One region of the Desulfobacula toluolica Tol2 genome, then DNA from elsewhere that is predicted to be linked to it. Evidence: riboswitches for the same ligand, from Rfam matches in the RefSeq annotation. Region 1 holds a riboswitch; each other region holds the start of a gene.
What was found. A riboswitch is a leader RNA that binds a small molecule or an ion and turns the genes downstream of it on or off. The one in region 1 is predicted to bind cobalamin.

Region 1 (7,466 bases):
GATTGGGCTTTTGCTGGAGAGCAATCCATTTTTTCAGCCTGGGGATAAGCCGGTCAATATTTTCCATGACCGGTCGGCTCAGGAAAAAAGATTTTTTTGTTTTCGGGTCAACAACCTTTTGCTTGGCCGAAAGCACGTTGGGCTCAACCAGGCCGGACAGTTCAGGTACGGCCAGAGACCAGGCCACCTCAATGGAATCAATACCAACAGGACTTTTTCGCCAATGGTCGATGGTGTTTTTATACAGGCTGACCGCACTTATTACAGGTACGTCCAGCTGATTGAGCAGCAGGCCAAGTTCCGGAGTCAAAGCATTATAAAACTTAAAGGAATAGGCCAGCACCAGGTCCACCCTGGCTGATCCTGATTCATCCAGAAGAAAAGATTTCAAGATGTTCTGCTCACGGCCAAAACAGGGCATGACATTGAATCCATTATTTTCAAGCTGCTGAATCAACGTATCAATGGGTGCCTTCTGCCCCTTAGTGAGAAAGGATGAAAAAAAAACCAGGCCGATTCTTGGACATTTTGAATCAAATCCAGGCCGATTTTTTTGCCAGGTTAAAAAATCTTTGACCCGAATGAAAACATCAGGGGCATCCGGATGATACACGCCAAGCCGGGGGATTTTGAGCACCTTGTCATAGGATATGGTATTGTCAATGTGGCGATGGGCGATCAGGCGAAGCATGTTTTGAATATTTTCTTTGGAAAGGTTGCTGTAATACTCTGCCACCTTAGAATCAAACACAAACCCTTTTTTTACGAGCGATTCATTATCAAGGGAACCGCGAAGAGCATATATGATTTTTGAATCAAGATCAATATGATCCGTCAAAAAAGTTTCAAATTCCCGGCCCATGACATCCGCGACAATAATGTTTGTTCCCTGGATCTCTTGTTTTATTCTTTGAGCATCCCGTGTCACGTCATGACTGGTGATGACCTTAATATCAATGGGAAGATCAAGTTTTTCTACAGCCATGCAGGCAAGATAAGAATTATGATCCAAAACCATAAAAGCCATATCCGCTGCATACAGATGCCATGGCCAGAAAAAAAGAAGAACAATCAAACGTTTCATGAGGTGTTTCCTTAATTACAGCAACAGTGTTTAATCCGGGATATAAATCATTGAACCGTTTGCCAGTTTATAGGCGGTTCCAAGACGCTCTCCTTTGCCTTTGGCTTTTTCTTTGGTCACTTTTACAGCGTCTATTGTTTTCCCTTTTTTTGAAATAATTTCCATCTGGCCGTCTGCAGATTTTTTAACAATGGTCAGTTCAGATGTCTGCGACAGCAGGTCCTCAATATGATATGCACCAAACAGGGCAATCAAAAGTCCCACAATAAAGACAAGGCCCAAATCAAACAGGTTGGCAACGCCTGACATTGGATCATTGTCGGAAAAACCTGTGCCCCGGTTCTGTTTAGGTTTCAGATATCTCATGACCATGTGTATCTCCTGTTAACAATTCAGCAGCCAGTTCCATATTTTTGATATCCTGCTCAACCCACCGGCGCTGAATTGTAAAATAAAAATAGGCCAGCAATCCCAAGGCCATGCCCACAACTGTTGTGGTAAACGCAACCACAAGGTCCTGGCTCAACTGACCCAGATCTCCCTGACCCAGGGATGCCAGTCCTGTGCCCATGGGGATAAGCGTGCCGATCAGCCCCAGTCCCGGCCCGATCCGGATCATTATTTTCAAGGGATCAAGGGATTTCCACATGCGATGCTCAGCATCCCTTAACAGGTTGACAACCGGAATGGGATCATATGATCCTTTTAAGGATTCCAGGGCCTGGACAATCCTTGTCACCGAAGCCGGAAGACTGTTTTGATATCTGCCTGACATCATTTGTTCCGGCAGGTTCTGATCCTGTTTTTTAAGTCGGCTTCTTTCCAGCCAGAGCCTGAAAAAGGTGCCGGAATAGACCAGCATCCAGACAAACAAACAGGACAAAATCAGCAATACCGGCAAGAACAGGGAAGAGGCAATCAAATAAATAAATGTTTTTAATACAGCCATTATCTGCATGTTTATTCTCTTTTTAAAGGGTTAATAAAGCCTGTAATCAAGGCGCTTATGCTCAGGATGAGCAGGATGATTTTCTCCCGGGACAGCTCAAACATACTGTCTGTGAAAGATATCCTGTAAATTTTATCCAAATCGGCAAATTGTGGAATCACAATGACCGAAAGAATAAAGTAAACGGCAATATAAAGCATCAGCCTGCCCAGAAATGATTTGGCAGCTCCCTGGTTAGTGACCAGGCGTCTGACAGTGAACGCCACAACCAGGCTGATCAGAATAAAGCCTGCATAGAGAGCGAAAAAAACCACGGAATTATCCGGATAAATAGCACTGACAAAACTACAGGATAAAAGGATGACGACAAAACAGACCGGACAGGGCACCACCAGGGGAATCCATCCCCTGGTGGATGTTTGTTTTTCATGGCAGTTCTTTATCAGATTGCCCCCCCAAACCAACAGCAACAAGGCTAAAAGGAGATGAAGGGTCATCCCGCTCTTGAAAAACGCCTGCAGCAGATCAATATGCGCCATCAGATCGACGTTCAGCAAAACAGCAGCAGCAACGGCAAAGACAATGCCGTACCCTGCCATGAACAGCAGGGTTGTCAGAAGTTGTCTTGTTCTGCCGGGCGCCTGCAGAAAAACATAAGATAGCCCTCCACCGCTTTTAACGGCAAAAGCCCCGGTTGATAGAAACAGGCCCAATATCAGCGATTTAAGTTCCATTTAGTCATTTACCTTATAACAGAACAGACACTGGTAAAGTCTGGGCTGTGTTTTTTTAATATCGAATTAAAAATCATATCTCATACCGACATAGAAATTTCTTTCCGGCATGGGGTATCCTTTTATATATTCATATTCTTCATCAAACAGATTGTTGATACTGGCATTTAATGCCAATCTGCCTTTTTTATCCGTGGCAAATAAAACTTTGGTAATGGTCAGATCTGCAACGGTAAAATCCCGGGCTTTTATATCCTGATAAGGCCATCCGCTCTCATAATCGGTTATTGTCTTTTCTCCGAAATAGGCAAAATTAAGTCTTGCTGAAAATCCATTCAAATCAGATACTGAAATACCATAAGATGCTGTTAAATCTGACGTCTCAAAAAGATCAGCACCCGTTATCCTGTCCTCATATTCCGTCAGATAGGTAAATCCGACAAAGGGTCTGATTTCAAAATCCCATCCAAAATAATCGCCAATATCAACACTTAGATTTCCCTCAAAACCGGATATTCTGGCTTCTCCGACATTATCCCATGATCTGTCTCCGTTTGCCCGGGTGACAGATTCTATTTTGTCCTTAAAATCAGTATAAAAATACCCCAGAGAACCGGACAAGGAGAGGTAGAAAACATCCAAACCGCCTTCGCAGGTTTTGCTTGTTTCAGGCGAAAGGTCTGGATTACCCACATAGTTGCTGCCAAAGACAGAGTAGGCGGCAGCCATCTGATCCGCACCCGGCATAACAAAGGCTTCGGAGTAACCTGCCCGCAGTTTTAAATAATCCGTCAAAAGATAGGAAATACCAATATTAGGCGTCAGGTGATTGTCGTCCGCAGTCTTGCCTGCAGGGTCTATGACCTCCACCTCATAGGTATCATACCGTAATCCGGCAGACAGAGTCAGCCGGTCATCTAAAAGTTTTAGTTTACCCAATAAAAATCCTGCAGGATTGTCATAAGATGTTTTTTGGGGATTCCAGGACGCTTCAATATCGTAATCCGCCCAGTCAAAACCGGTGGTAATAAGCGCCTGCCCTAAATCAACTGAAATCTGGGCCTGGATACCTTTGCTCTCTGTTTTTTGTTCGGAAAGGATTGCGTCATCCCATCCATCAGGGTTGCTGCCGGTTGGATCATTCCATGTATCCTCATCTTTACCCTGGAAATATTTTAATTTCCAAACAAAGCGTGAATCTGTTGTCTGGCCGTCCAGTACGATATCAAAAGAATAATTTGATTTGTCTGTATAATCATCCAGATCATTCTGGCTTAAATAACTTGGAGAGCCGGCTTCATCCACATTAAAACCGTGATAAAGAAATGCAATTCGATTATTGGGAAACGGTGTATACCCCATATTCATGCTGATGCTTTCCCTGCTGTCAAACCCGGTATTATGGTATTTTGTTCCACTGGCTGTGGTATAATCATCTTCCGTCTCTCTTGTGACACTGCCGGAAAAATCAAACCCATTATACTCTCCTGCAAAACCGGCACTGATATCTTCATGCCCGAAACTGCCCAGATTCCCTTCACCAAAAGCAGATAATTTGCCTTTTCCCCTTCGGGTAATCACGTTCACAACCCCACCGACAGCGGCAGAACCATATAAAACAGATGCCGGCCCTCTGATGATTTCTATACGCTCAACATTTTTGGTCATAATTTTTGCCACATTTCCAGTGCCCGATCTTCGACCGTTAAGCAGGATAAGAACATGCCCTTTCAGGTCATTCCCATGGGAATCTGTTCTAAATCCCCTGATGCCTATGGTAGTAAGATTTCCAGGATATTTTTTGATGGCACCGATGCCTTTTTGCGCTAAAAGATCGCCAACATCCCTGGCAGACGACATTCGGATTTCCTGCTCATCAATCACGGCAACATTATTGACAATCTCTTTTTTGGATTCTGCAACTCTCCCTACTGTTACAACAATATCCTCAAGTTTTGTTTTGGATTGATTTTTATCAGAAGCTAAAGCCTGCCCCATGCCAGGCAGCAGCAACATGACAACAGCCAGAAGAACTGCCGATACGGATTTATTCATATTTTTCCCCTTTTAAATCGGGGGAACGCGAAAAAAAGCTCACAGCAGGAATAAAAAAATAAAATTAATTTTACATCCCGATATTGCTCAGGCAACTTTTTTTCAAGGCCTCCCCTTTTTTGCCGGGGATTTGCAAAAAAAAACCCCGGACCATTTATTGATAATGATCTGAGGTTCCCTGATTTTTCCACAGATTGGATTTGCCCCACCCTTGTCCACGAGGTATGACAGATTAAACTTTTTCAGGCAGGTCTTCTGACTTTCGGGTCATCCTATTAACTGCGTCTTCCCAGCGTTATAAAGCCAGTGACATAAATGCAGCGTTCGTCTCCGATCACAGCGGCGGGCCCATCCCTGATTCGCACAGGGTTCCCTATTGTGCCTTAACAGGCACCTGAAATTTTTATATTGACTTAAATTAAAAAAGAATCTAAGTCAATATAAAAATTTCAAATATGTTTATCTTGACAAATTCAGACAATAAATATAGAATTCAGAGTTTTTTAAAATTGCGAAAAGTATTGAAATAATAAGGAGAGTTTAAAAATGTACGCAGTTATCAGAACCGGGGGAAAACAATATAAGGTTCATGAAGAACAGATCCTGAAAGTTGAAAAGCTTGATGGTACGGAAGGTTCTCAGGTTGAATTTGATGATGTCCTCATGTATTCAGATGGTGAAACCATCACTCTTGGAAGTCCGAAAGTTGAAAATGCGGCAGTCAAAGCGCACATTCTTGAGCAGGGAAAGGACAAAAAGAAACTGGTCTTCAAGTATAAACGCCGGAAAGGCTTTAGAAGACTCAAAGGCCACAGACAAAATTATACTGAAATTAAAATCGAATCCATTACGGTTTAGATAGCAAGGAGAAATTCAGATGTCACATAAAAAAGCAGCAGGTAGTTCAAAAAACGGTCGCGATTCAAACTCACAGCGCCGTGGTGTTAAAAAATTCGGCGGAGAAAATGTTCTTGCAGGAAATATTCTTATCAGACAGGTGGGAACTAAAATCCATCCGGGCAACAATGTTGGTATGGGCAAAGATTATACTATTTTTGCCAAAATTGACGGTGTTGTGACCTTTGAAAGAAAAGGCCGCGACAGAAAAAAAGTCAGCGTATATGCCGCGTGAAATTTGTAGATGAAGCAATTATCACTGTCAAGTCAGGCGATGGTGGCCGAGGATGCACAAGTTTCCGAAGGGAACGGTACATTGAATTTGGAGGACCTGACGGTGGAGATGGCGGCGATGGTGGTCATGTTATTCTGAAAATTGATCAGAGTAAACGAACACTTTTTGATTATCGCCGTCAAAAATTGCTCAAGGCCAAAAATGGTGAGTCAGGCCAGGGCAAACAAAAACATGGGAAAAACGGGAAAAACTGCACAATCACCCTTCCCCCTGGAACCATTGTCTCCAATGCAGATACCAATGAAATCATTGTCGACCTAACCGACACAGAGGATGAATATATTATTGCCCGTGGCGGCATGGGAGGCCGAGGCAACAAACGGTTTGCAAGTTCCACCAACCGGGCACCCAGGTATTCCCAGCCAGGACTCCCTGGGATTGAAATACATCTGAAATTAGAGTTAAAACTGCTTGCCGATGTCGGACTTGTAGGATTACCCAATGCCGGTAAATCAACGCTTATCAGCAGCATCTCAGCAGCCCGTCCCAAAATAGCCGACTATCCGTTTACAACACTGTCCCCTATCCTTGGGATGGTTGAACCTCCTTTTGGAGAACCGTTTGCTGTGGCCGATATCCCAGGTCTCATTGAAGGTGCCCATGAAGGAATCGGCCTTGGGATCAGTTTTTTAAAGCATATTGAAAGGACAGGCATCCTGGTGCATCTGATTGATGTTTCCCAGATAGATCCGGAGTCTCCACTGACATCTTTTAACCTGATCAACAATGAGTTGTCCAAATACAGCCAATCTCTGGCCCAAAAGATGCAGATTGTAGTTCTCAACAAAATGGACTTGCCGGATACACAGGAAAAAGCCGATGCTTTCCAAAACGCATTAAAAGACATCCAGGTACTGACTCTGTCAGCTGCAACCGGGAAAGGGGTAAAAGATCTTGTAAAGCTTTTATCATCCAAGCTTACAAAGAGTTAAAAATGAAAGTGGGACTTTTCGGAGGAACATTTAATCCCTTTCACAATGGCCATATTGGAATTCTTCAGCATGTCAAACAAACCTGTGGCCTGGAAAAAATATTTTTAATCCCTTCTGCAACACCTCCCCACAAACCTGACATCAATCTTGCACCTGCCGGTGAAAGATTTAAGATGGTAAAAGAAAGCTTAAAGGGCCATAAAAATTTTTGGGTGTCTGATAAAGAATTGCTCAGAAAAGGCCCCTCTTTTACCATTGACACCATCAAAGAATTTAAAAAAGAATATGGCCTGCAAACCTTTTTTTTTCTGTTAATGGGATCTGACGCTTTTTTAGATATAACCACCTGGAAAAAAAAGGATCAAATTTTCAAAGCAGTTCCCATTATCATCATGTTGAGAGGAGATTGGAAAAACACCCATGCCATTGCCTCTTTTATTGACGAAAACATATCACAGGGGTACACCTTTAATGAACAGAACAATACATTTTCCCATACAAAGAAACAGAAAATTATCAT
Region 2 (7,466 bases), 1.3 Mb from region 1:
TATCAGGCTCGTCATATCCGTAAAGAAGGCCGATGTAATCCCTGCCCTGTTTGCCCCATGCCGCAAGCAGCGGGTTGGCGTGCTGGTGCAGCAGTTCCGGATCAAGAGGGTCCGGCATGGAATCCTTGCTGCGATGACGGGCATGTTCGATGCGCAACAGGTCACGGTCTTCAATGATATCTGCCCAGAAGTGGCGGCAGGGATTGTGTACAAACAGCAGCACCTGGCAAAGGCGGGACACGGCATGCAGGGTTTCCAGCACCTGTTGGGGCAACGATGAGATCCCAAATACCATTACCCGGGGCGGCAGGGTATCGGGCCGGTGATCCATTTGGGCAATCTGCCTGAGAAACCGCTGGTGAAGGTCTGCACGACCGATCTCCTGAAATTGTGTTGGAATATCGTTTTTCAGCCTGCGCCACAATTGGGCCTGCCATTTGTGTTCCAGGGGCAATTCAACGGGTTCACCCCTGCCGGTTTTGAGCCGATCTTTGCCTTTTGACCAGTCTTCTAACCAGTCGGCCCGGTAGACCTGATACTGATCATAGAGGTCTGCCAGGTGACAGGCCAGCTGGTATTGCTTGCGCTGGTCCTCATCGTGTTCAAGGAACCGGTTCAGGGGTAGAAACGCCTCCTCCTCCGACAGCAGGGGCAAGAGCCTGAAAAACCGCCAAACCAGCCGATCCCTGTCATAGGGAGAGTCCACGGGGATACTGTCATTTCCCAGTACGGAACGATAGGCGGTCCAGACGTAGCGTCCGGGCAGATGAACTTCAAGCCCGGCACTGATACCGCACCCGTCGTCATCAGCCAGGGCAAGCTTGAGCCACTGGGCCATGCCGTTGCTCTGAACGATGAACTGCTCGGTTTCCAGCACCTTCAGGGGATGGGCCTTGATCCAGCCTGCAGCCACTTTTCTCAAGTCTTCCAGGTGGTTGGAATGGATAATGGAAAGGCCGGGGACAATTTCTTGTACGCTGTTGATCTTGTGGTTCTCCATGGTTCGCTCCTGAACGGATTATGCCGGTTGAAGTTATGCTGAATCTCCCTGAAAGGAGCCATTACCAATATTCGCAATGCTTGTAAAGATTTTATATGAACGCAGTAGGTTCTGGGTGCTTTTGATCAGGAAGGGTTTCATCTTGCTTTTCCAATGCATTGCACAGATGAACCTGCCTGAATTCATGCAAGTTCATTACAGGGTTATTATCGGCAATTGCATTTTCATATGAAAGTCTTCAAAAATCCAAACAGTGACTTTCATGTTTTGTTGTGGGCAAACCAGGATGAAAGAACAGTTCTGCCCATGGCAGCTATATGAAAGCTCTTTTAACCTGTTGGAATCAGATCTTTTTTATTTTGCATAAATAAATTTATCTGTCATTGTGTTATTTTTTTGATATGATGGTCATGTAAAAATTCTAAAAAATCGGTTTTGATGCATAAGTATGCAAATCTTTCTATCCTGACAATTTTTTATTTTAAGGAGAAAATAAAATGAAAACAAACAGCTTGTTTCAATCCATCTCTTTAGGAAAATTTGACTTGAAAAACAGAATAGTTATGGCACCCATGACACGAGGGCGTGCCGGGTCAAAGCGTATACCCAATGATCTGATGGCACAATATTATCACCAGAGATCTTCTGCCGGGCTTCTGATAACCGAGGCAACCGTAGTGTCAGAGCAGGGTATCGGCTGGATTGATTCGCCGGGAATCTACACCAGAGAAATGGTCGAGGGCTGGCGGAAAGTCACGAAGAAAATTCAACCAACCGGTACGCCTATTTTTTTGCAGCTTTGGCATTGCGGCAGGGTTTCGCACAGTGATTTTCATAATGGCAAACCTCCTGTTTCTGCTTCGGCAATCAAGCTCAACGGCGATTATATCCACACTCCTCTTGGCAAAAAATCTTACGAAACACCTCGGGCATTATCCGTGGATGAAATCAGAGCAACCATTAATGATTACCGCAAGGCAGCGGTGAATGCCAAAGAAGCCGGTTTTTCAGGGGTGGAAGTTCACGGAGCCAATGGGTATCTGGTAAATCAATTTCTTGATTCAAAAACCAATCACCGCGATGATCAATACGGGGGAAGCCTTGAAAATAGATTCCGTTTTTTTAAAGAAGTGCTGAAGGCTGTTCTGGAGGTCTGGCCTTCAAATCAGGTCGGTGCCCGTATCTCACCGAACGGTGTATTTAATGACATGGGCAGCGATGACTTCAGAGAAACTTACCTTTATGTGGTGGAAGAATTAAATAAATTTAATCTTGGCTATCTGCATATTATGGACGGCCTGGCCTTTGGTTTCCATGACAAAGGAGAACCAATGACCCTGGCTGAATTCAGGCCGGTTTATCAAGGGATCATTATCGGCAATTGCGGTTATACCAAAAAATCTGCCCAAGAAAGAATAGACGAAGGCAATGCGGATTTGATTGCCTTTGGCCGACCGTTTATCACAAACCCAGACCTGCCCGAACGGTTCAAGAATAACTGGCCGCTTTGTCCTGCCGAAGACATGACGTTGTGGTATTCCCCGGGAGCCAAAGGGTATACGGATTATAGCATATTTAAAACAGTTGAATAAATTGTTCTTTTACAGAAAGATATAGACGATCAATGGTTCAAAGCATTTGCCTTATTCTTCTGAAACCGCCTTAGCAATCCTGCCTTTATCCGGCAAAGCCGGCAGCAGAGGCTTTGCCCCTGAAACCGGCTATGTCTTTTCAGTAAGAGATCTAATCTTTTAAAATGTGTAGTTATAGCTGACAAAAAAACCACGTCCTGGCTTGGGAAATCCTTTTTTTTCATAATAATTGTGATCCAGGAGATTATCCACTTTTAAGGTCACTTTGTGGTTATTATAAAATTTTACACCCAAAACCAAATCAACCACGGTAAATCCAGGATATTCTATTTCAGGATACCCGGCAGCATTCCAATCAGTATCCTTCATGGGGCCCTGACTGCGAAAATGAAGCTTGCCATCCAACAGGCCGTCACTATAACCGATACCATAATTGACTGTATGATTTGACACGTTATGAATATCTTTTTGGGTTTTATCGGTCAATTCTTCTTCTGCACTGAAAATACGGGTTCCGTTTACAAAAAATTCAAATGAACGGTTCCATTTGAGGGGGATGCCGACATCATAGGAAAGCAGGTATTCCAATCCATGCATTTCGGCTCCCATGCCGTTTTTATAGGTTTTAGTATTACCGGACTGTTCGGTGATGATTTTATCATCCACATCTGAGTGGAAATAGGTTAGGTCTGCATTGAATCCTGAACTTGGTCTGGCATATCCCATTCCCAGATCATAGGTAACCGAAGATTCAGGGTCCAGATTGGGATTTCCCTTGGTAATCATGTTAACCCCTTCGACCAAGCGTTCTGAATATCCTGCCAGCTGGGCTGCAGATGGGGGAACAAAGGCCTTTCCTATAGTAGTGTGTATACGGATACCTGAATCAAAAAGATAATTCAAACCGGCTCTTGGACTAAAAGTGGAAAAAGACTCTGTTTTCGGATTAAAATCTGTTTTATATGCAGTCACTTCGGTTGAGACGTCAAATGTATCGTACCTCCCGCCCGCAGTAAAGGTCATGCGATTGTCCATGATTTTCCAGATGGTTTCAAGGTATCCGGCAATATTCCGGCGGCTTTCATCCGGTGAGTAGGGGGCTTTTCTGGTATTGTCCTTATTATAGCTTCTGGATTCTTTATCAATATCCTGGTAATCAGCGCCGAAAATGAATTTATGGGCTTGCCATGTAATTTCATCTTTGAGCTGTAAACCGATCCAGTTGATTTCAGAATCATAGCTTTGGTAGGGATCAGCCGGGGCAGAAGGCCAGCCTGCATAGTGTTTGTAGCTTTCAGATAGTTCCCGTGTTTTGTATCCTGTGATACCCAGGCGGTGACTGGCAGTAATTTGGCCTTCAGCAGTCACGTCAAATCCGTGGCGGTCTATATCCTTGTGACCGGACTCGATATCACCCTTAAAAATATCGCCAGGGGTTTTAATATCACGTCCTTGATAAGCATCCAGCCCCATGTCAACCCGCCAATTTCCTCCAAGATTTGCCCCCAGTCTTACATCGGCATTTTGGGTCATATATTCTGTATTGGCGCGTTTGTCTCCGTTTCCCATTTTTAAATCATCCTGCTGGTCATATCTTCGGGCTGATAGATCAAAATCGAAAATATCGTTCAAACTGCCGCCCAAAGCGGCTTTTTGAAAATTGGTATCAAAGGAGCCATATCCCAATTCCACCATTCCCGTCAGTTCACCCGTATTTTTTTTGGTAATCACGTTAACAACACCGCCCATGGCTTCACCACCGTACAACGAGGAGGCTGGACCTTTAAGCACCTCAATTCGTTCAATATTGTCACTTAAAATTGTGGATAGGTTGGTGGCACCGGCGGGCCGGCCGTCAATCAGAATCAATGAGTGTTTCGTGATTCCTGAAAATTCAGGTCTGAATCCGCGAATACCGATCCCGGCTAACGCACCGGGGTATTCAATCACCCCGATGGATGAATTTTTCTTTAGTTGTTCGGTAATGGTTTCACCAGTGGTCAGTTCAATTTCACGGGCATCAATTAATTCTATTTTAACCGGTAAGTTTTGAATTTTTTCTTCACTTCTGGTGCCGGTGACCACCATTTCATCCAATTTTGCAGGTTTTTCACCGGCAATTGCCGGGTTGACCAAACAAAGGCCAGGAACAATAAGGGTCAAGACGATCATGAGTGTGGGTATTCGTTTGTACATTTTCCCCTCCATAAAACAAGCGTCATCATAAAAAGTGAGGTGGGATAAAAAAAGCTCAAAAAAATTGAGTGTATCATCCCTTTGTCTAACCTGGACGGTCTCTTTATAGGCTAACGCCCGGTTTTACCGGGGTGTTTTACAAACAAAAATCCCCGGATCATTTTATTAATAAACGATCTGGGAGTCCCTGATTTTTTCCACAGATTCACATGTGCCATCCCTTTGTCCACGAGGAGTGACATTTCCTATTTCCAGGCAGGTCTTCTGACTTTCGGTTCATCCTAGTAGCTGTTCCTTCCCGGCATAAAACAGCCAGTGGTTTCTTTACAGCGTTCGTCTCCGATTACAGCGGCGGGCCCGTCCCTGATTCAAACAGGGTTCCCATATTATCCCATGTCGGGCACCTGAAAATTGTAAAAATACTTAAAAGAAAAAAAAGATGAAGTCAAATAAAATTTAAAAATTGTTTTTTTTAATCAAACAAAGCATTCATTTATTTTGAATCATTATGTTCATCCGGCTTTTTTCGAGTATTATCAATTGTTGTCAATATATTAAAAGCTTGGTGAATGGATAAAACAAACGACGCTGTTTATACTGAAATTATGCTTGACTTTTTCTTATTTGTCTTGTAGCACAGAGTAAATTTTATCTGGTGCCATCGGCTTAATAGGGAATTTCGTGTAATTCGAAAACGGGCCCGCCGCTGTAATCGGGGACAAATGCTGCAATATGCCACTGTTGATATAATGGGAAGGCGCAGCATGAGGATGATCCGAAAGTCAGAATACCTGCCTGGTAAAACATAGGAAAACCGTGTACGGCAATGCCGGTTTTTCATCGGATCTATTTGGATAAAAAAGGGACATCCTCGGGTCGTAAATTATTTACGGTTCGGGGATTTTTTATTTTTGGGCAGGGAATGTGAGAATGGAAAAAAAACCGTTAAAAATTGTTTATTGCTATACCCATATGTTTTCAAAAAAACTCTGGCAGAAAGCTGCTGCCAGGTTGAAAGATCAGGGGATTGATCTCATGTTTTTCAGGCAGGGATCAGATCCGGAAGGATTGAACAGCCGGCAAACCATCCACGGGGATGTGTTCATGGGAGAGGTGACCAAGGCATTGCCCGGATTCCGGCAGGTTCTGGATCAAGCCCGATCCTTTGAACACCGGATGCTGCTCAGTGAAGAAGGGGCGGATGATTTTTCCAGTTTTACCCGACAAGAAACCCTTAAGGTTCATGAATACCTTAATTTGCCCCATGAAAACAATTTTATCAATGCCATGCTTTTTATTGCATCCTTATGCAACATTCCGGTCTCATTCAATGATCCTGAAACCGTTGCCACCTGCGGCGTGTATCATCCTTCAGCAAATACCTGGTTTGGAACTGCAAATGAGTATATGAACTGGTATATTAGCAAAAAGGCGGACTTTATTCCTTTTGGATGTGCAGGGATTGTCTGCGCTTACAACCAGATTATTGAAGAAAACACAAAAGAAATAGACGCCCTGATAAGGATTCTTGAAACAAACGACCTGATACCCTTTTGTGTGTTTACCCGGGGCGAGGCCCATGCTCCGGATTCATATGATCAACAAAGCAATGCCACGTCTAAAAACCCGTATGACTGGATGAGACTGTTTGAAGCCGGTGATATCCGGCCTGATATTTTGCTCAACCTGCTTGCGGGAAGATTCCTTGCCCGGCCTGAAGACGGAAAATTTTTAAACAGCCTGAACATTCCTGTGATACAGCTTATCAAATCCTATGCTCACTCTGTCGATCAGTGGAAGGCAGACCCGGCAGGCCTTAAAAGCCACAGCATGATTTATTCCCTTTCCCAGCCGGAAATGAACGGGGTAATAGAACCCACCATGGCAGCCTGTGTGGAAGACCCCGGGGAAGGCGCAAGAACAGGCGAATACCGGTTTGAACCTGTACAGGAACGCCTGGAATCACTGGTAAAACGTATCCGGCGATGGCGAATTCTCCAAAAAAAGGCCAATCACGAAAAAAAAATCACCATCGTGCTTCACAACAATCCCTGCAAAGGAGTGGAATCCACCGTGGGCATGGCCGTGGGCCTGGATACATTTGAAAGCCTGGGGGCAACTATAAGGGCATTGGGTGCGGCCGGATATGATATTAAGGATTGCCCGGTTGAGGGTTTGGCTCTGAAAAACGCTGTTTTTGAAAAAAAAGCATTTTCAGAATTCAGATGGACCACGGTGGATGAAATCGTGTCCAAAGGTGGTGGGCTGCATTTCATGGGCGCAGATGAATATCAACCCTATTTCAACGGTTTGCCCAAAGCAGCAAAAGAAAAAATTGAAAAGGACTGGGGACCATTTCCAGGCCAGGGAATGGTTTATGAAAAACAGGACCGAAAAAACCTTGTTATCACAGGACTTTGTTTCGGCAATCTCAAAATTATGGTTCAGCCTAAAAGGGGATGTTATGGTGCCAAATGCAACGGTGAGGTGTGTCGTATCCTCCATGAACCGGATTTGTCTCCACCCCACCACTGGCTGGCGTCCTATAAGTTTATCCGGGATACCTCGGATGCTGTTCTTCATTTTGGTGCCGAAGGGGCATTGGAATACCTGCCCGGCAAGCGGGCCGCACTTTGCCAGACCTGTTTTCCGGATATTTCTCTGGGCGATTTACCCAA
Region 3 (7,466 bases), 1.5 Mb from region 1:
CCGACAACAACAATTGCAGGCCCATTTTGGGAGAAAAAATCCCCATATACCTGGGAAGCTGATGCCGAAGAGCCCTGATGGGAAATGCCAGGACATTACCAAGCAAAAGGGCGATAACCGTCTGTTTCACACTGATAACCCCGGCATCCATCAATGCCCCGGCAGCCGCAAACCCGGATGTGAATTCAGCGGCAAAACTTAAAATAACCACGGACAAAGACTCCACCGGCATGATGTTCACCGTGACAACACCTGCAAGGGCCTGGTTCAGGTAATCAAAAAAACCATTGATATTGAGTATAAACACAAGAGTATAAATCGGCAAAACCCATACGACAATATTAATGATGCGCCCGGGCAGCTTTGTCCTGATGCTTTTCAGTATGGATCTGATCTCTTTTTTGTTTGTTTTATTATTTTGTTTTTCAAGGCCGCCTGAATGCATCTGTTCGCTTTGAAAATTTTTGTGGGGTTTAAGGTATAGTCTGCCGAACACAAGAAAACAAATGGTTCTTAAAAGCGTTGCCATAAAAGTAATTATAAAATAAATCGCCCCGGCATAACCGGTTAAGGGAAGAACAATAAAAACAGTGGTTGGCAGGTGCAAAAAAAATGCCGGGAACTGGTTGATATAGTTTGACAAAAACAATTGAATTTTGCTGATTTTTTTGTCTTCATAAAAATCCAAAAGCATGGCATTGGCAGTGGCACCGGAAATAAACGCGGTTGTAAAAGCTGCGCTGCACTGGTTCCCAAGATTTGAAAACCTGAAAAACGGCCTGGCAAGAACAGCCACATGCCTTGTCCAGCCAAGGCTTTCGATCAGTTGTCCCGCTAAAAGCCCGATAAAAATAAACACAAGAAGTCTGAATAAGGGTATACCCAGCTTTTTCAAACAGATCGAAAGGCTGACAGTATCAAAATAGTTCAGGCTGAAAATCAGACAGACCAGCGTAAAACATACTGAAATGCCAAGTCTCTTATATTTTACATCACCTTGTTTCATTTAGAGGCCAGGATCAATGTCCAGTAATCAGGTGTTCTTTTTTCCAGGGCATCAATATTTTCAATGATCTGCTCATTTTCACGACCGCACTTTGAAACCGCTACACACCTGTTGTCAAGACCGGTTTCCTTCAAGGCTTTATTGATATCTTCAATATTTTTATAGGCTTTTACAATGGCAACATTTTCAACACTGCCGACATGCCTTATCCTGTCTCCGCCAAATGCACCCGATGTCACAAGCAACGACTCTTCTCCTTCAACCAGTATCCGGTTCAACCGTGCTGATGCCGCATGAAAAGATGTAATGCCGGGTATGGTTTCAATGTTTGCATCCGGCATTACGCATTTCATTTTCTTTAAAATATACCCAAAAGTGGAATATGTGGTGGGGTCTCCCAATGTCAGAAAAACAGCTTTTTTTCCTTGTTTCAACACCTGTGCAATCTGACTTGCATTCTTGATCCATGCGCTTTCAACTTCCTTGACATCCTTGCTCATTGGAAAAAACAGTTTTTCAATCGAAGCATCAGATGAAATATAGGGAGATGCAATCTCAACCGCCAGGCTATAGGTGTTTTTTGTTGATGCTGCCGTAAAAATAATATCAGCTTCTTTGATAACCCTTACCGCTTTTACCGTTATAAGTTCGGGATCACCTGGCCCCACACCCACACCGAACAATTTTCCAACATTCTCCATCATTGTTCCTCTTTAAGCTTTTCTTGCGTGAAAATATTTGGATAAAGGCATTTTCCAATTTCTATGATCCCATTATAAAGCCTGGGAACAGGCCGGGAAACGATATTTTCATCTATCAAGAATATTTGATTGTTTTTTATAGCCTTAATAATATTAAACCCTGGTTCTTTTTTTATCTGTTCAATGTTCACAGCATTCATCACCCCTTTTTGGGCAAGGAACACATCAATTTGTGATCCTTTGGCAAGTATCTGTTCTTTTCCATAAACGGCAATATTGGTGTTTCTGGATGCTTTTGCATCAGAAGCTACATTGATTCCGCCGGCGGTTTCAAGGGCAAAAATGGGCATGGCTCCTTGTGTGAATGTTTTCATCCGTGTGTGAATGGCCTGGAAATAGACCCTTTTTCTGGGATGAATTCCCCGGGTCAATGCCTGGATATTTGCTGTTTTTTCCTTAAACGTTTGCACCATCTGTTCCGCCTGCAGCTTTTTCCCCGTCAACAGCCCCAATGTCAACCAATAGTCATACATCTCCTTTATGCCTGAAGGCTGAAGTGACACCACGGTAATACCGGATTTTTCAAGCCGCCGGATCAATTTTGGATAGCCATTGTCAATCATGGGCCGTATCAGAACAAGATCAGGCATATACGCTAAAAACTTTTCAGGATCATCATGATATGAAAACTTTATTTTTTTATCAACCTGTGGAGGAAACGTGTCATTAATGCAAACCCCCACAATCTGGTTTTCCAGGTTCAAATGATACAGATTTTCCGTATGAGCGCCATAAAGACTGACAATTCTGGTAAACGGGCTTGAAAAAACAATCCTGCGGCCTTTTTTATCTGTCAGGGTTACAGCCCGCACTTGAGCAGATAAGACCAGGACAATAAAAAGCAAAATTCCTGTTATGGTTTTAAATCGACGGATAATACACCTGCTTTGCTTGAACATGAGCATTGAATTCAACAATGGATGCCACATCAAAGACCTCTTTAATGGTCTCTTGTGTCAGTACATCCTGGGAATTTCCAAATGCGCTTATCTTACCATTTTTGAGCATCAGCAACGAATCAGACCAGGTTGAGGCCAGGTTCAAATCGTGGAATACACTGATCACAATTTTGTTTTTTTCTTTTACAGACTGTTTGACCAGTTGCAGCATGTGCAGGGTATGGTTTATGTCCATATTGGAAAACGCTTCATCCAACAAAAGAATCGGTGTATCCTGGCACAGGGCACGGGCAAACACACACCTCTGTCTTTCCCCTCCTGACAATTCATTGATTTTCCTGTCATGCAAATGATGGATGCCACAAACCTGCATCATTGCCTCCACTTGTTCCACATCATTGTAAGAAGGATGTGAAAATCTTGGTATATAAGGATGTCGCCCCATCATTACCACGTCTTTTACACTGAATGGAAAATTTATTGTATGGTCCTGGGAAACAAGGGCAATCTTTTTTGAAATATCTTTTTTTGAAAGAGACAAAACAGGTGCCTGATCAATATCAATATATCCGGTATCAGGTTTTAAAAAACCTGATATCAAATCCAGAAGAGTGGTCTTTCCACTGCCGTTAGGGCCGAGAATAGAATAAAAACTTCCCGACACAAAAGAACAGCTTATGTTTTTGATGATCCGGTCACGGTCATAGGCAAAGCACAGGTCGTTTAGTGTTAACTTCATACGTCGCCTATTTAAACCTGTTCTTTTTAAAAATCCAGCAAAAAACAGGACCGCCTGTCAGGGCTGTCAAAACGCCAATGGGTATTTCATGGGGAAGGACTGCCCGGGTAATTGTATCGGCCAGCAACAATAAAAAGGCCCCTGCCAGCATGGATAAGGGAATAAGTTTCCGGTTGTCAGGCCCTGTGATAAACCTGACCGTATGCGGAACCAGCAAACCCACAAACCCTATAATACCTGAAACAGAAACACAGATGGCCGCCAGCATTGAACCGGTTATCAACAAGATTAAAGTCGTTTTTTTCAAATCAACACCAAGGCTTGTGGCGGATTTGGCCCCAAGTGCGACCAGGTTCAGATCACGGGCAAAAAATATTGAAACAAACAGACCAATCAACAGAAAAATCACAACAACAACAAAATCAAACCAGGTTTTGGAAGCAAAACTTCCCATAAGCCAGAAAATAATGACCGAGACCTGTTCATTGGCAATAAATTTTAAAAAACTGATACCGGCAGAAAGTATTGCAGCGACAATAATTCCGGATAAAATCAAATTGTTGGAGGATAGCCCGGCCATGGGGTTTTTTGATGAATAAGATAAAAAGATGACCACAAACAAAGTAACACAAGCACCTGTAAAGGCAAAAGCCGGAACGGAAACAAAGGCTGCACTTAAGTTTAATAATATGGCAATACTTGCACCAAATGCTGCACCAGCTGATACGCCAAGGGTATAGGGATCGGCCAGGGGATTTAGCAATATGCCCTGAAACAAACTCCCGGATACGGCAAGTGCCGCCCCGACAGCGGTACAGGTCAGTATTCTTGGAAGCCGCACATCAAACAGAACAGCCAGATAGGTTTCACTGGCATTTCCCATGATTTGATGACCGGTCAATTTTCCATAAAGAATGCTGATAATATCAACTATTGGAATCCTGATATATCCCATGGAAAGCGAAACAAGGGTCATTAAAATAAGAAAAAGGGAGAAAAGGACCACCAGATATCCTATTCTCCCCTTTGATATGGCAACCGGTATACTCAAATTTTTGCCATAATCTACAGGCCTGCACCTGAAGCTTTTGCAGCATCTTTTATACAAGACACAAAAAGATTTGCGAATTGATTATTAAATTCGGCACTAAAGTTTTGTTCTACTTGGTTAAGGTCGTTCCGGTAATGTTCAAATTGTTCCATATGAAACAGATGGGCGGATTGAGCTGCTTCCGGCGAGACTGTGATAAAATTTGCAACAATAGTAGATTTGGCTTGGAGGGTTGAGCATAGAATCAGGCCCAGAAAGAGAATCAGTACAATAAATTCAAATTTTTTCATAACACTTCCTCTGTTATTATCAATACTAATAACACGAAACTGGGCATAACAAAAAAACCCATATCAGAAACTGTCTGATATGGGAACCGTTTTTATCCTCATTTTCTTGATCTGCCCAAGTCCTCGCAAGCAACACGACCAAAGGTTTTCAGGCAGGCTTTCTGACTTCCGGATCAATTGAGTCGTCACCCCTTCCCGTTAACTCCAACTTATTGAACAGTGGCAATAGTGACGTTCATCCCCGATTACAGCGGCGGGTCCGCTCCTGATTTTCACAGGATTTCCTTTTGACTGCACCTAAGCAGCACCTGAAACCTTTGATAAAATAGATGGATTCTACAACGGTGTCAAGAAAAACTTCATATCTTTATCAATTTTTTCAAATACATATAAAAACTCCAGGGTTCTTTTTTTCCGTCAAGGTTAAAATAAAAAAACAACGGCGGGTTTGTATGATGGTTCAAATGACGTTATCATGCCTATTTGATGCAATCATCTGCAAACAAAGACGTGACGGCAAATTTTTCAACATCAACAAGTCCTAAGTCGGTTATTTTCAGCTTTGGAACCGGTGACAGACATAAAAATGATAAAATCATAAACAATGACGGGTGGTCACTTCCCAATATTTTCACCTTTTGTTTTAAAATTTTCAAATCAGCAGCTGTTTTCTCAAAACTATTATTGGACAGCAAACCTGCAACAGGTAAAGGCAAATCAGCGACCACCTGATTATTATCAACAACAACCAGTCCTCCCTGCATTTTTTTTATCCTTTGAAAAGCTGCAAACATATCCACATCATTGGTTCCGGCTATCACAATATTATGGGCGTCATGAGCAACCGTTGACCCGATTGCCCCTCGCTTGAGTCCAAGCCCCCTGACAAAGGCTTTTCCTATACGGCCCGTAGCATTGTGTCTTTCTATGACAACGATTTTGAGAATATCACGGCTGATATCGGATTCAATATAATTGTTTTTAATCCTGGCAGTGGCAATAAATTTATCCGTTACAATCTGACCTTGCAGGATATCAATGACAAGGATCTTGCTGCCTGCCGCAGGAATTTTGAAATCTGCCCGGCTCAGTTCGCCAGGATTCATTGTCCCCCTTAACTTGGGGATTTTATGAAGAGGGCGGCAAATCAATGACTGATTTTTCAGAACAGGCACACCTTTTTTATATACAGCCTCGATTTTCACCTGTTTATAATCAGAGAGCAAAACAAAATCCGCCCAAAAGCGGGGTTTTATTGCCCCTATATTCTTTAGCCCATAGTGATTTGCAGTGTTGATGGTGGCAACCTGATAAGCGGTTATGGGAGCCATTCCCAAAGAGATAGATTTTCTCAGTGAATGATCAATATGCCCTTCTTCCAGCAGGTCATCAGGATGTTTATCATCCGTGGCAAAGGAAAAGTGCCATGAATTTTCTTTTGTTACAATGCCGATCAAATCTTCCAGGTTTCTTTCCGAAGTACCTTCCCGGATTAAAATGTGCATGCCCTTTTGAAGTTTTTCCTTGGCTTCTTTAGCAGATGTTGATTCATGGTCGCTGTCAATTCTGGAAAATATATACGCATTCAAATCTTTTGCGCTGATACCCGGAGCATGCCCGTCTATTTTTTTCCATTTGGCTGCGGCAATGCGTTGATGGACTTCTTCATCACCATTAATGACCGCAGGATAATTCATCATTTCACCGATTCCGGCCACCCCTTGCTTGTGTATCATGGCACACAAGTCCTTGTGACCGATATTGTCACCTGAAGTTTCAAGCGGTGTGGCCGGTACGCATGACGGCAGCATGACAAACACATCCAAAGGAACCTGTTTGATACTGTCCAGGACATACCGAATTCCTTCCAGCCCCAGCACATTGGCAATTTCATGAGGATCTATGATTACGGCAGTGGTTCCCCGCTGCAGCACGGCCCGTGAAAATTCAGGAAGTGTCAGCATGGTGCTTTCAAAATGCATATGCCCGTCAATAAAACCGGGTGACATGTAAAGACCCTGTGCATCAATGATTTTTTTTGCATCATACTCGCCAAACCCGATAAAGCGACCGTCACATACAGCAACATTCCCGGTATGAATCTCACCGGAAATAACATTGATAACCCGTACATTTTTTATCAGTAAGTCCGCAGGCACCTCACCCCTTGCCACAGCCAGATTGTGCAAAAAATTTTTCATCCTCCCCCCTCCCCTTTAAACTTTGGAAACAAAAATATCCTGATTCAACACATCAAGGGCATTAAAACCAACCTTTAAAGAAAACAAAACAGACAATATGACACAAAAATATCCTGTGTAGAAAATGGAAAACATAATGGCAATCTGGTATTTGATGGCCACAATGGGAATGGAGCCGCCAAGGATCTGCCCGGTCATCATGCCCGGCAACGAGACAAGGCCTATGGTTGCCATGGTCGCCATGGTCGGTGTAACGGCGGCTAAAAAACTTTGTCTGAAATAGGGTTTTAATGCCTGAATGCGGCTGCACAATAAAGACAAAGAATAAAGATAAACTTTTTCATCCCTCCTTATTCCGGAGTAAAAATTATTCAACACGATAATGATACTTCTCAGGCAATTGCCAAGCAGCATGCCCCCAATGGGAATCATATATTTTGCTTCAAACAGATTATCAATTCTCACCACTGCCGCATTAAAAAAAAACAGCATAATGGTAAACGGGAACAGCAGGGCAAA

Region 2: it holds a riboswitch for cobalamin, as region 1 does, so the genes downstream of both, TOL2_RS22225 (TonB-dependent receptor plug domain-containing protein) here and TOL2_RS16665 (TonB-dependent receptor) in region 1, are expected to answer to the same signal.
Region 3: it holds a riboswitch for cobalamin, as region 1 does, so the genes downstream of both, TOL2_RS22970 (hypothetical protein) here and TOL2_RS16665 (TonB-dependent receptor) in region 1, are expected to answer to the same signal.

What each region holds. Positions count from the first base shown of each region.
Region 1 covers NC_018645.1:3,648,502-3,655,967, forward strand. Annotated here, with positions in the region: gene TOL2_RS16645 (cobaltochelatase subunit CobN) at 1-1,084, opposite strand, end outside; gene TOL2_RS16650 (DUF2149 domain-containing protein) at 1,115-1,450, opposite strand; gene TOL2_RS16655 (MotA/TolQ/ExbB proton channel family protein) at 1,431-2,042, opposite strand; gene TOL2_RS16660 (DUF2162 family putative transporter) at 2,045-2,767, opposite strand; gene TOL2_RS16665 (TonB-dependent receptor) at 2,834-4,822, opposite strand; cobalamin riboswitch at 5,051-5,235, opposite strand; gene rplU (50S ribosomal protein L21) at 5,369-5,680, shown strand; gene rpmA (50S ribosomal protein L27) at 5,700-5,954, shown strand; gene obgE (GTPase ObgE) at 5,951-6,946, shown strand; gene nadD (nicotinate-nucleotide adenylyltransferase) at 6,949-7,466, shown strand, end outside.
Region 2 covers NC_018645.1:4,963,319-4,970,784, forward strand. Annotated here, with positions in the region: gene recC (exodeoxyribonuclease V subunit gamma) at 1-1,000, opposite strand, end outside; gene TOL2_RS22220 (alkene reductase) at 1,498-2,592, shown strand; gene TOL2_RS22225 (TonB-dependent receptor plug domain-containing protein) at 2,752-4,788, opposite strand; cobalamin riboswitch at 5,026-5,211, opposite strand; cobalamin riboswitch at 5,425-5,601, shown strand; gene TOL2_RS22230 (cobaltochelatase subunit CobN) at 5,719-7,466, shown strand, end outside.
Region 3 covers NC_018645.1:5,135,477-5,142,942, reverse strand. Annotated here, with positions in the region: gene TOL2_RS22995 (nucleoside recognition protein) at 1-1,006, opposite strand, end outside; gene cobI (precorrin-2 C(20)-methyltransferase) at 1,003-1,710, opposite strand; gene TOL2_RS22985 (ABC transporter substrate-binding protein) at 1,707-2,696, opposite strand; gene TOL2_RS22980 (ABC transporter ATP-binding protein) at 2,629-3,405, opposite strand; gene TOL2_RS22975 (FecCD family ABC transporter permease) at 3,413-4,456, opposite strand; gene TOL2_RS22970 (hypothetical protein) at 4,471-4,746, opposite strand; cobalamin riboswitch at 4,881-5,073, opposite strand; gene ade (adenine deaminase) at 5,226-6,947, opposite strand; gene TOL2_RS22960 (ABC transporter permease) at 6,963-7,466, opposite strand, start outside.